Regions from separate parts of the Paucilactobacillus salsurae genome, predicted to be linked through region 2. Evidence: a T-box and tRNA genes for the amino acid it is inferred to sense, from the RefSeq annotation. Region 2 holds a T-box; the other regions hold tRNA genes.
What was found. A T-box is a leader RNA that pairs with one kind of tRNA and senses whether it is charged. The one in region 2 lies ahead of leuS (leucine--tRNA ligase), so its partner is inferred to be a tRNA-Leu.
Positions count from the first base shown of each region.

Region 1 (4,194 bases), on a different contig from region 2:
GTATGCTTGGCCAAGTCAATACTTTAAAAGCACAAGTTAATCAACTGGCTAGTGCTTCAAATGTAGCTCTTCCAGGAGCAGCGACTGCCTTATCTCAATTAACAGGCGGCCTTAACCAAGTTCAAAGCGCCCTGATGCAAAGTCAAAATGGCTTAGGACAAATCAATACAGGAATTAATAAATTAGCCGAACAATCACCACAACTGACAACTGGTATCGATAAAGTCAATGATGGTTTGGGTCAAGGTGGCAGTTATCTGAAAGGTCTTCAGAATTCTTCAGCAAGTGACGAATACTACGTACCTCACAGCGTTCTGCACAGTGCCACATACAAGCCAGCCATTAAAACTTATCTATCTCAAGATAAAAAAACAGCTAAAATTACAATTGTCTTGAATACCAACCCAAGTGATACAAAGGCCACCCAAAAAGTGGCACAACTTTCCTCACAGACCAAAAAGAGTCTCAAAGGAACAACACTTAAAAATGCTCAAGTTGCTATGGGCGGGCAATCATCAACACTTCATGATATTAAGAGTGTTGCGAGTGGCGATTTTGTCAGAACAGCCGCTATTATGTTGATCGGAATTGGCTTAGCATTGATCTTTGTCACACGCTCGCTTCTACAGCCTATTTATATCATTGGAACATTGATGCTTGCTTACTTTACATCACTCAGCATCACACGTTGGATTAGCGGTCTCGTCTTAGGTCGTCCAATGTTAACTTGGAATACCCCATTCTTCTCATTTATCATGCTTGTCGCATTAGGAGTCGATTATAGTATCTTCTTGATGATGAAATATCGCGAATATGGGCGTGAAAATATGATGCCTGCTGATCGAATGGTTAAATCATCAACAGTCATTGGCACAGTTGTCATTTCTGCTGCGATTATCCTAAGTGGTACATTTGCTGCATTGATGCCTTCTGGTGTCCCAACGTTGATTCAAGTTGCCATGGCCGTAATCATTGGATTGATTATTTTGATTTTTATCATTCCAATTATTATTCCAAGCACTGTTTCATTAACTTATCCAGTTAAATCCGGTTTCCAGGACGCAGAAGATAAGCAACATCAAAAACATGAAAACGAAAAATAGTTAACTCATTAGCAAAATGCAAAAACTGCATTTTGCTTTTTTAGTAGTTAACTATTAGAATGAAAGAAATCATTTTGGAGTACTTTCAATGCAAATCTTTAAGCAAACTGTTTTAATCTTTCTAGGACTGGCAGTTATTTTATTAGTTGTTACTGGCTTTCGGCTATTAACACACCGAGGTAATATGAGAACCAATGGTATTTATCTATTTTTGGCTGTTATCATTACCCTTTCGTTTTCTTGTTTATATTTTCTAGTATTACGACTTTATCAATAAAGGAGACCTATTTTTATGTTATTAACCACCGGCAGTATTGATCAACCACACGATATTTTGGGCATTGTCAATGCCACTAGCCATCTCATGCTGGATTCTGAAACAATCGATGCTTTTGAATCAATGGACCAACTTTTTTCAGACGTTGAAGAAAAAATGAAGCAAAAGGCTGAGGAAGAACAAGCGGACGGTATTATTAACATCTCGTTTAATACCCAAGTCGTCCAGTTGCAAGTCGCACCCAAATTTTTAGTCATTACGGGATACGGTACCTTAGTAAAATTCACAGAATAATGCTTTAAAAACAGCAACCGTTAGTGTAAACTATTAATTGTTGTTGCCCCAGTGGCGGAACTGGCAGACGCGCAGCGTTCAGGTCGCTGTATGGTTATCCATGTACAGGTTCGAATCCTGCCTGGGGCATTAAAAAAAGGCTAACATCACTATGATGTTAGCCTTTTTACGTCACCAAATACACGTTAATAATTCAATTTACGCATCAGTCGCTTTAACTGATCTAATTCTTTGTCAGATAAATTCTTCACCAATTGATCAGAACGATTTTGTTCATAAGCATGCAGCTTAGGATAATAACTTTTTGCTTGTTTGGTTGGATAAACTCTTTTAATTTTCAAATTGGTTGGATCACTCTTCAATTCTAAATAGCCTTTATCAACTAATTTTTTAACTGTTCTAAAACTGGTCGTTCGATCAGCTTGAATTGAATCGGCCAATTCTCCCATAAACATTCCCGGGCGTTCAACTACTCGAATAATATAAATAAACAAATTATTATTTAATTGATCTTCTTTAAATCTTTGATTTGAATCATTTTGAATGCTTCGCGTAATCGCACCAATTTCACGAATTATTTCAAACATTTCGATGACCTCCAAACATTTTATTGCAAATGCAATTATATCATGATATAGTATTTAAGTAAATCATTGCATTTGCAATAAAAAAAGGAGAGATCGAAATGATTGGATTTTTAACTTTTATTTTCATCATGTCATTTACACCTGGTCCCAATACAATTATGGCAATGTCTGAAGGCCAACAAAAAGGATTTCGTCATGGATTAATTTTTAATTCTGGCATTTTTTTAGGTCTATTAATTATTGGAGGAATTGTCTCAATATTTGCCTCTTTTTTTCAAAACTATCCGTCAGTAATTTTTATATTAAAAATTATTGGGTCACTATATTTACTCTATTTGGCATATCATACATACATCTCCACGCCGGGAAATGCGTCAGCTGCTGGCAATCATCCCTTAGTTACCGGTTTACTTTTACAAACAACCAATATTAAAGTTTATTTATATTTCATTACTGGCATGGGCACCTTCTTAATTAGCGGCATTTTCGGTGAATTATCAATGAAGTTTACTTTGATGGTGTTAATCGGTGTTCTTGGTACTTTAGCGTGGACAATCGCCGGTCAGCTGATCCAACGATTTTATAACCAACATTTTAAATTATTAAATTCATTTGTGGCACTACTATTAGTTTTTAGTGCATATGATTTATGGCGATAAAAAGAAGTTGTGATATTATCACAACTTCTTTTTAAGAGTTAATCTAATTTAAACTTACATTTTGCGTAATTGCTTGTTCATAAGGTTCGCCATTTATTAAAGCATCTCTCATATCTTCAATCATATTGTCCCCAGAATATGAATAAAAAGGAAATCCTCCAAATTGTTTCATGTATTCAAATTCAACATCGTTTTGACTTAGTCCATCAATGCGATCCTTATCCACCGATCTATACCCCTTTCATAGTTACTGTAAGCGTTTACATTTTTACATGTCTAGTATAACTTATTTTTTGTCTGAAAAACATTGCAGTTGTGTTAATATCTTTGTGAAAAACAAAATCATTTAAAATCGACTGGTATATCACCCGTTTCACTAGTTTGATTTAAAAAATTCACAAAAAATTGATTATTCAACTTAAAAAAACTGTTCAACACCTAGTCTAAAGCCTTGACTGATACACCATTCACGACTATATTTCAGATGTGTAACATCAAAAATATCGAGGAGGAATAGTATGCGTAAAGCTAATAGAGAGGTCACTGATTTGGAAACAATTAAAACGATATTGTTAGAAGCCCATGTAATTCACCTGGGAATCAACGATGATAAATATCCATATGTTGTTCCCACTAATTATGGATTTGAAATGCAAGATGATGGTCATTTAACCTTATATAGTCATGGCGCACCCGTTGGCAAAAAAAGAGAGCTCATTTCAAAAGATGGTCACATTGCCTTTGAAATTGATAACGGTGCTCATCTAATGGTCCCTGAAAATAGCAGTAACCCTAGTGATTATTCATTTGCTTACCAGAGTATCATGGGTGTCGGCAATGCTCAGTTAATAACTGATGTGCTGGACAAAAAGAAGGCAATGCAAACGATTTTATTACATGAAACCGGCAAAGAATGGCCTAATATTTCTGCGTCTGACATTAATTATGTTGGCGTGATTAAAATTGATGTTCAACGCTATACTGCTAAACAACATTTGGATTAGATACAGAAAATAACAGCTAGGGTTTGAACATTTTTGTAACCGCTTTAACTTAAAAAATTCTAAAGGTGATTCTTTTTTGTACCATTTCTAAATTCTCTTCTGTAGAATTTTACTTATAGTAAAAATAAATTTTAGATACAGGAGACTATAATGCCTCAGATAATCGATTTCATTATTCACATTGATCAGCACATGATTCAAATTGTGAATCAATTTGATTCCTTTACCTACCTCATCTTATTTATTCTTGTTTTCATTGAAACAGGAATT
Region 1 is NZ_BAAHWX010000010.1:21,936-26,129, forward strand. Features, by position in the region: gene ACYVQZ_RS08015 (MMPL/RND family transporter) at 1-1,103, shown strand, start outside; gene ACYVQZ_RS08020 (hypothetical protein) at 1,192-1,380, shown strand; gene ACYVQZ_RS08025 (heavy metal-binding domain-containing protein) at 1,396-1,674, shown strand; tRNA gene ACYVQZ_RS08030 (tRNA-Leu) at 1,720-1,803, shown strand; gene ACYVQZ_RS08035 (MarR family winged helix-turn-helix transcriptional regulator) at 1,860-2,261, opposite strand; gene ACYVQZ_RS08040 (LysE family translocator) at 2,360-2,920, shown strand; gene ACYVQZ_RS08045 (hypothetical protein) at 2,964-3,146, opposite strand; gene ACYVQZ_RS08050 (pyridoxamine 5'-phosphate oxidase family protein) at 3,439-3,924, shown strand; gene ACYVQZ_RS08055 (VTT domain-containing protein) at 4,075-4,194, shown strand, end outside.
Region 1: it has a tRNA-Leu gene. The T-box ahead of leuS (leucine--tRNA ligase) is inferred to sense a tRNA for this amino acid. The anticodon was not compared.

Region 2 (4,194 bases):
AAACAGGGATCACACTGGTATCGCCTTGATCAAAAATAGGCGCACCAAAATACAAAATTAATGCACATACTAATCCTGTTAATCCAGAAACAAACATTCCGTGGTGGTACAGTTTGCGACTAATTCCATATTCATTTAACGCATTATATTTGGCCACTAACTTTGACATTGCAGATGGAACACCCGCAATTGCCGCAGTCAAAAATAAACTGTAAATATTATACCCTTTACTGTACAAGGCATTGGCTTGATCACTATTTGTGCCCAGCCAGGTCACCCAAGGAATAATATAAATCGCACCTAAAATACGCGAAAAGATGCTACCCGCTGTCATCCATGCGGAGCCGGTTAACATCTTCGAGCGTGAATCTTGAACAGGTGCTTGTTGTTCATTTTCACCATCGACTTGATTGTTCATTATTGTCGTTGTCCTACTTTCCGATTTTTCAACTTGTATCATTCTATCGTTATTGAGACCTTGTGGCAAGCCGTTTTTATTACCTAAAAGCAGACCAATTTTTGATTGTTTCAATCATTAAATCTTGTGGTTAAAAAGCTTAACGCTCATTTACTGAAAATCTTTACTGGATAAAAGACAAATTCAATTTTAATGAAACTTTATTAATTCAAGCATATAAAAAAGCCCGTGGAATAATCGCGAACTTTTAAATGATGTATCGATAATTAGTTAGCAACAATATTTACAATTTTGCCTGGGATCACAATTACTTTACGAATCGTTTGTCCTTCAATTGTTGCCTTAACGTGCTCTTGAGCTAAAGCTTGTTCTTGAACAGTATCTTTATCAGCATCCTTAGCAACTTTCAAATGTGCTTTCACTTTACCGTTAACTTGAACAACAATTTCAACTTCATCTTCAACCAATTGATCTGGATCATATGTTGGCCATTTTTCGTATGTCACCGTTTCACTGACATTGAATTCACTCCAAAGCTCCTCAGCTAAATGTGGCATAATTGGCGCAATCATCTTCACGAAGCCTTCCATGTATTCAACTGGTAAATCATCGACTTTATAGGCTTCGTTTACAAAGACCATCAGTTGTGAAATGCCAGTGTTGAAATGCATTCTGCTAAAATCTTCAGTGACTTTCTTAACAGTTTGATTATAAATTTTTGTCAGTTTACCATCATTAATCGTGGTGACGCGGTCACGCAGATGATTATTGTCGTCCATTAGTAACCGCCAAACACGTTGAATCCACTTGTAACTACCATGAAGTCCTTTTTCATCCCAAGGAACAGAATCCTCCAGTGGGCCCATGAACATTTCATAAAGGCGCAGTGTATCTGCACCATACTGTTCAACGATATCATCAGGATTAACCACATTACCTTTTGATTTAGACATTTTTTCGTGATTTTCACCGAGAATCATTCCTTGGTTAACCAGTTTTTGGAATGGTTCTTTAGTTGGTACAATCCCTAAATCATACAAAACTTTTTGCCAGAAACGTGCATATAGTAAATGCAAAACAGCGTGCTCAGCACCACCAACGTATAAATCGACTGGTGACCAATAGTTGAGCGCTTCTTCACTCGCAATGGCGTGGTCATTATGAGGATCCATGTAGCGCAGCCAGTACCATGACGAACCTGCCCATTGTGGCATAGTGTTTGTTTCACGTTTACCTTTTCGGCCATTTTCATCAACCACATTGACCCAATCGTCAATATTAGCTAGTGGACTTTCGCCAGTCCCTGATGGTTCAAGTTGCTTGGTTGCTGGTAAACGCAGTGGTAATTCATCTTCCGGAACAAGGGTGGTTTCACCATCTTCCCAATGAATCACTGGAATTGGTTCACCCCAATAACGTTGACGAGAAAAAATCCAATCACGGAGTCGGTAGTTGATCTTCTTTTTACCAGCACCATTTTCTTCTAACCAAGCAATGGCCTTTTCGATAGCCTCTTCTTTATGCATGCCATCTAAAAAGTCAGAATTAATGTGAACCCCATCACCAGTGAACGCTGCCTGATCGACATCGCCACCTTCAATGACTGGAACAATATCTAACCCAAATTTTTTGGCAAATTCGTAGTCACGATCATCATGAGCAGGCACGGCCATAATTGCACCAGTACCATATGAAGCAAGTACGTAATCGCCAATCCAAATGGGAACTTTGCGGCCGTTAATTGGATCAATTCCGTAAGCTCCTGTGAAAACACCTGTTTTGTCCTTATTTAAATCGGTTCGTTCTAGGTCAGAGCGACGAGAAACTTCATCTTTGTAAGCTTCAACGGCAGCTTTTTGATCTGGTGTGGTAATTTTATCAACCAGATCATGTTCTGGTGCCAATACCATGTAAGTAGCGCCAAATAGCGTATCAGGACGCGTGGTGAAAACTTCAATTTTACTTTCTGGATGACCATCCACGGCAAAAAAGACACTAGCACCTTGTGACCGACCGATCCAATTACGCTGCTGTTCCTTGATAGATTCAGGCCAATCTAAATCGTCCAAATCATCAATTAAACGATCAGCGTACGCTGTGATCTTTAATGCCCATTGACGCATTGGTACACGGTAAACCGGATAGCCTCCGCGTTCAGTCTTACCGTCAACCACTTCTTCATTTGCAACCACTGTTCCACCCATAAAGTCAGGTGCCCAGTTAACTTCAATTTCGTCTTCGTAAGCGAGACCTTTTTTATAAAGTTGCTCAAAAATCCACTGCGTCCATTTATAAAATTTCGGGTCGGTTGTGTTAATTTCGCGATCCCAATCATATGAAAAACCAAGTGACTGAATTTGATGTTTAAAGACTTTCACATTTTGAGCAGTAAAATCTTTGGGATTATGCCCAGTTTTTAAGGCATATTGTTCTGCAGGAAGACCAAATGCGTCCCAACCCATAGGGTGCAAAACATTAAATCCTTGCATCCGGCGCATTCGCGAAATCGCATCAGTGGCTGTGTAGCCTTCAGGATGCCCAACGTGTAGTCCTTGTCCTGATGGATAAGGAAACATGTCTAAAGCGTAGTATTTCGGCTTTGTTTGATCAATCTCCACCTTAAAAGTCTTATGTGTTTTCCAATAATGTTGCCATTTACGTTCAATGACGTCATGATTATAAGCCATGAATCAATCGTCTCCTCAAAATTGTATTATGTAAAATCGTTGACAGAAAACAAAAAATCCCATAGGAAATAAAACCTTCCTATAGGACGAATGAGTTCCGCGGTACCACCTAAGTTCTACGTTATCGTAGCGCTTAATTCTTAACGCGAAATCACGTTTTTACCTACTAATTTCAGCAAAAAATTCTCACGAGCGAGTTCAAAAACTAATCCACGTTTTCACCAACCACGTGGTCTCTGACAATTCGTTCTTTACTATTCTCGATCAACGATTAAATATTGCATCAATCTTAGCAAAAAAATACCTGATGAGCAAGTTTTGTCTTGCTATTATGCTACAATACTTGTCAGTAATTAAATTAGGAGTCATTAAATAATGAAACGCAATTTTAACATCAGTAAGTTTCAGCAAATCTTATTCATTTTGGCGATCGTAGCCTTTGTGAGTTTATATCATGGTGTTACAGCCAATCGCCCTTGGATTCACCAACTTGATACATTTATTATTAATCACGTTCGTGGAACATTTCCATCGTGGAAAACAGTAATCTTAACGAGGTATACAGTTTTATTTAATCCAACACCAACAGCGATTTGGATGATCATTGGGACGATATTATTAGCATTAAGACGCAAAGTACGCGCAGCTTTTTTCTTTTCACTCACCCCCGCTTTTGGATCATATGCCAATCACTTCATCAAACAAATTGTGGATCGACCGCGTCCAACTAATCACCTTTTGATGCACTATGGCGGATACAGTTTCCCCAGTGGCCATTCGATTGGCGCAATGCTTGTTTTAGGTGGACTCATTATCTTGAGTCAGTATTACTTACAATCCAAAAATTGGCGGTATTTTATTAACACGCTTCTCACATTGTTAATTATTCTAGTTGGCTACTCACGCATCTATGTTGGTGTTCACTATCCAACCGATGTATTGGCTGGATTTAGTTTAGGACTCATTATTTTAATTATCAGTGAAACACTCTTTGGCCTACACAGGAGATCAAGATCATGAACATTCAAAACGCACTTGAATACAGCCATACCCTCATTAAAACAGTCGCAGGGCCAGGACAGTCAGTCA
Region 2 is NZ_BAAHWX010000012.1:33,982-38,175, reverse strand. Features, by position in the region: gene ACYVQZ_RS08650 (putative polysaccharide biosynthesis protein) at 1-418, opposite strand, end outside; gene leuS (leucine--tRNA ligase) at 685-3,105, opposite strand; T-box leader at 3,185-3,382, opposite strand; gene ACYVQZ_RS08640 (phosphatase PAP2 family protein) at 3,481-4,125, shown strand; gene mnmM (tRNA 5-(aminomethyl)-2-thiouridylate-methyltransferase MnmM) at 4,122-4,194, shown strand, end outside.

Region 3 (4,194 bases), on a different contig from region 2:
GCCAAGAGGCTCGTGACGAATTTCCCGATTTACATGTTGAACAACGTAGTGCGATTAGTATTGGGCGCCGTCTGCAAGATCCACTGGCGGAGCTTGTTAAAATTGATCCAGAAGCAGTGGGAGTTGGTCAATATCAACATGATTTACCGAAGAAAGATTTGAATACACAACTTGATGCTGTGATTGAACGTGCGGTTAACCGGGTCGGAGTGAACTTAAATACTGCCAGTTATCAACTTTTGGAGCATATTTCTGGTTTAAGTAAAACAACGGCTAAAAATATTGTGAAGTACCGTGATGAAAATGGTCGCTATGATAATCGAAAACAACTAAAAAAAGTGCCCCGTTTGGGACCTAAAGCTTTTGAACAAGCGGTCGGTTTTCTGCGCATTATCGACGGTAGTAATCCTTTAGATAATACGGATATTCATCCAGAAAGCTATGGTGTAGCCGAAAAGGTATTGCAACTTGCAGGTGTAGATGAAACCCAGATTGGCCAACCTGCAACAGTACAAGAATTAAATCATGTTGATCATCAAGCTGTTTTGACTGCTAATGATCGGATTGGTGAAGAAACACTTGACGATATCATTGATGGCCTGAAAGTTCCTGGACGTGACTTGCGTGATGCCATGCCGGCACCATTACTGCGTAAAGACGTCCTGACGATGGAAGATTTGAAGCCGGGGATGGAATTACAAGGAACGGTACGCAATGTGGTTGAATTTGGCGCTTTTGTAGATGTCGGTGTTAAACAAGACGGCTTGGTGCATGTTTCAAAAATGAGTGCCAAATTTATTGATAATCCACGAAAAGTTGTTTCAGTTGGTGATATTGTGACCGTCTGGGTTGATTCAGTCGATGTTGACCGTCATCGTATTCAGTTAACAATGATTGATCCACAAAACTAAGAAGGTGCCAAATGACTGATATGCAATTGCAACACTTAGTTGAAGAGTGGTCGCTAGAATCATTTGGTCGCCCATTTAGTCATCGCGTATTTTTTAATAAACGGTTGCGAACTACGGGTGGACGCTATCATTTGCAAGATCATCATATCGATATTAATCCTAAAATGTTGACAGAATTTGATGAACAAAATTTAAAACGAGTTGTGCTACATGAACTTTGCCATTATCATTTGCACATGATGGGAAAAGATTATCAGCATCGTAGTTCAGCATTTAAAACATTGCTCAAACAAGTGGGTGGGGCACGTTATGCACCAACAATGCAAACAAAAGTGAAAAAAGTGGCATGTATTGTATATCAGTGTCAGCATTGTGGGGCAGTTGTTACACGACGGCGGCATTTTAATGTCCGTCGTTATCGCTGCGCTAAGTGTGGTGGTCGATTTAAATTATTGATAGAAGATTGAAAAAATCACGAATAAATCTGAAATCACCTTGTCTAACACGTGATTTTTTGCTATGATATTATTCGTTGATGCGGCGGTGGCGGAACTGGCAGACGCGCAAGATTAAGGATCTTGTGGTCAATTATGACCGTGGAGGTTCAAGTCCTCTTCGCCGCATAACTAAAGGCGCTCATACAATGATTAACATTGTGTGAACGCCTTTTTAATTGAAAAAATTTTTGAATTGTTTCCGTCTGTTGGTGTCAGCATTGTAACCGGTACCACATCTTTATTAGGTTCATAATGGCAAAATAATTGTGCTATAATCACGTTATTACATATATTGGGGGCTCTTACTATGGCAGTATTTCTATCTAGTATATCTGGAGTCCTAGTCATTTTAGTGATGGTTGCAGTGGGATACATATTGACTGAACGAGGTTGGTTTGATGATAAATCAGCCAAGTTAGTGTCACGGTTAGTTACACAGATTGCGTTGCCAGCCTACATGGTCACGACAATCATGAAAGACTTTACCGCCGACCAGCTAAAGACGCTTCTTCCAGATTTACGTTATCCAGTGGTTTCAATGCTGATTTTGTTTGCATTTTCGTTTGCTGTGATGCGGGTCATGCGCATTAAACAAGAACATGCTGGACTGTTTTCATCTATGTTTTTTAATTCCAATACAGTCTTTGTTGGTCTACCAATCAATTTAGCATTGTTTGGAGATAAATCATTGCCATATGTGTTAGTTTACTATATGGCAAACACGACTTTTTTCTGGACATTAGGTGTATGGCTGATTCAAAGAGATGGGATGGGCAAGGCCAAAATCAATGTATTAGAAACATTGAAAAAGATTTTCTCGCCACCATTATTAGGGTTTATGCTGGGAATCGTGTTAGTTGTTTTACACGTTAAGTTGCCACCATTTTTAGTTAGCGATTTGACTTACATTGGTGGCTTAACGATTCCATTATCAATGTTTTTCATTGGTATCGCAGTTTCAAATGCTGGAATCTCAAGGATGAGACTGACCAACGATTCCATCGGTATTTTACTGGGACGGTTTATTTTTGCACCTGCGTTAATGGCGTTATTAGTGATTCCAAGTTCAATGCCAATGTTAATGAAACAAGTTTTTATTTTACAAGCAGCAATGCCGGTAATGACGAATGCACCAGTAGTTTCTAAGTTATATGATGCAGATGCCGATTATGCGGCAATTATGGTTACTGAAACGACACTAATGAGTATTATTGTCGTGCCAATTTTAATGGTGATCATTAAAGCTATGGTTTAACAGGTTCTTTGTGACTTAGAAAGGGGTCAATCGTGAAAAAAACAGGATTATATATTGCATTTTCGACGTTGATGTTTAGCTTGATGGAAATTGTGTTGAAGTCGACAGGAGGTGCATTTAATCCAGTTCAGATTAACTGGTTAAGATTTTCAATTGGTGGGTTAGTCCTATTGCCTTTTGCAATATATGCTTTACGATTACAAGGCATTGTCATGCGGTGGTCAGATTTAAAGATCTTTGCATTGACCGGATTTATGTGTTTACTCATCAGTATGACACTGTACCAGTTAGCAATTATGTACGATCAAGCCTCAACAATCGCGGTGGTGTTTAGTTCCAATCCCGTGTTTGCATTAATCTTTTCATACGTGATTTTGCACGAAAGATTAGGACGAGCCAACTTGATTGCAGTCACAATTTCCTTGATTGGTCTTTTAATTATTGTTAATCCAACTCATCTGACAAACCCACTGGGATTAACATTAGGAATTTTGTCAGCTTTGACATTTGGGTTGTACAGTATTATTTCACGATATGGATCAATTAAACGAGGATTCAACGGAATTGTGATGACCTGTTTTACGTTTCTAGTGGGGTCAGTGGAACTATTTGTAGTTATTTTAATCACCCACATTCCTCCTGTTCGTCAGTCGTTCGCCCATATTGGCTGGCTCAAACAATTTAGTGCAATTCCAATTTTAACGAATGTGAACATGCATTATTTTTGGATCTTGTTTTTCATTGGCGTTTGCGTAACTGGTGGGGGCTTTGCCTTTTACTTTTTGGCAATGGAACGTTCCAATGTTTCAACCGCCTCGTTAGTGTTTTTTATTAAACCTGGGTTAGCACCTATTTTGGCAGCATTACTCATTGGCGAGAAAATCGCGCCAACAACAATTGTCGGGATTCTCGTAATTATTGCGGGATCAATTGTGACATTTGTTGGTAATCAACAACGTGAAAAAAGCGATAATATGCACCAAGCACACTCTAGATAACCAAAAAAAGAAAAAGTTCAAAATATTTTTAAATATTTTGAACTTTTTAACTTTCTTAAGAATACCTTAAGAACAACGTTCTATCCGCTTGGCGAAACATCTTTGTAACATTGGTCATCAATTGTAATATGAATGGTATGGTTTTGACATCTTGAACAGTTAGAATAGCACTCGTAGTTGCAAAACAATTAATACTAACATTAAAAAAACAAATCAGGAGTGATTATTATCAAAGCAGCAACAAAGAAAACATTAATCGGAACATTAGGTGCAGCAGGACTTTTCGTCGCTGGCGGACAAGTTACAGCACATGCTGATACTGTTAAGGTCAATGCAGGTGATACTGTTTGGGCTTACTCACAAAAATATCATGTATCAATTGATTCAATCGTTAAAGCTAACAAGTTAGCTGATGCTAACTTGATCATCTCTGGCCAAGAAATTAATATTCCTGGCGCCAAAGCTACTGATGATAACTCATCAGCTGCTTCAAGTACCGCTTCAGCTACTAGTCAAGCCGCACAAACAAGTGC
Region 3 is NZ_BAAHWX010000008.1:19,676-23,869, forward strand. Features, by position in the region: gene ACYVQZ_RS07320 (Tex family protein) at 1-911, shown strand, start outside; gene ACYVQZ_RS07325 (SprT family protein) at 923-1,378, shown strand; tRNA gene ACYVQZ_RS07330 (tRNA-Leu) at 1,449-1,534, shown strand; gene ACYVQZ_RS07335 (AEC family transporter) at 1,716-2,663, shown strand; gene ACYVQZ_RS07340 (DMT family transporter) at 2,696-3,661, shown strand; gene ACYVQZ_RS07345 (C40 family peptidase) at 3,881-4,194, shown strand, end outside.
Region 3: it has a tRNA-Leu gene. The T-box ahead of leuS (leucine--tRNA ligase) is inferred to sense a tRNA for this amino acid. The anticodon was not compared.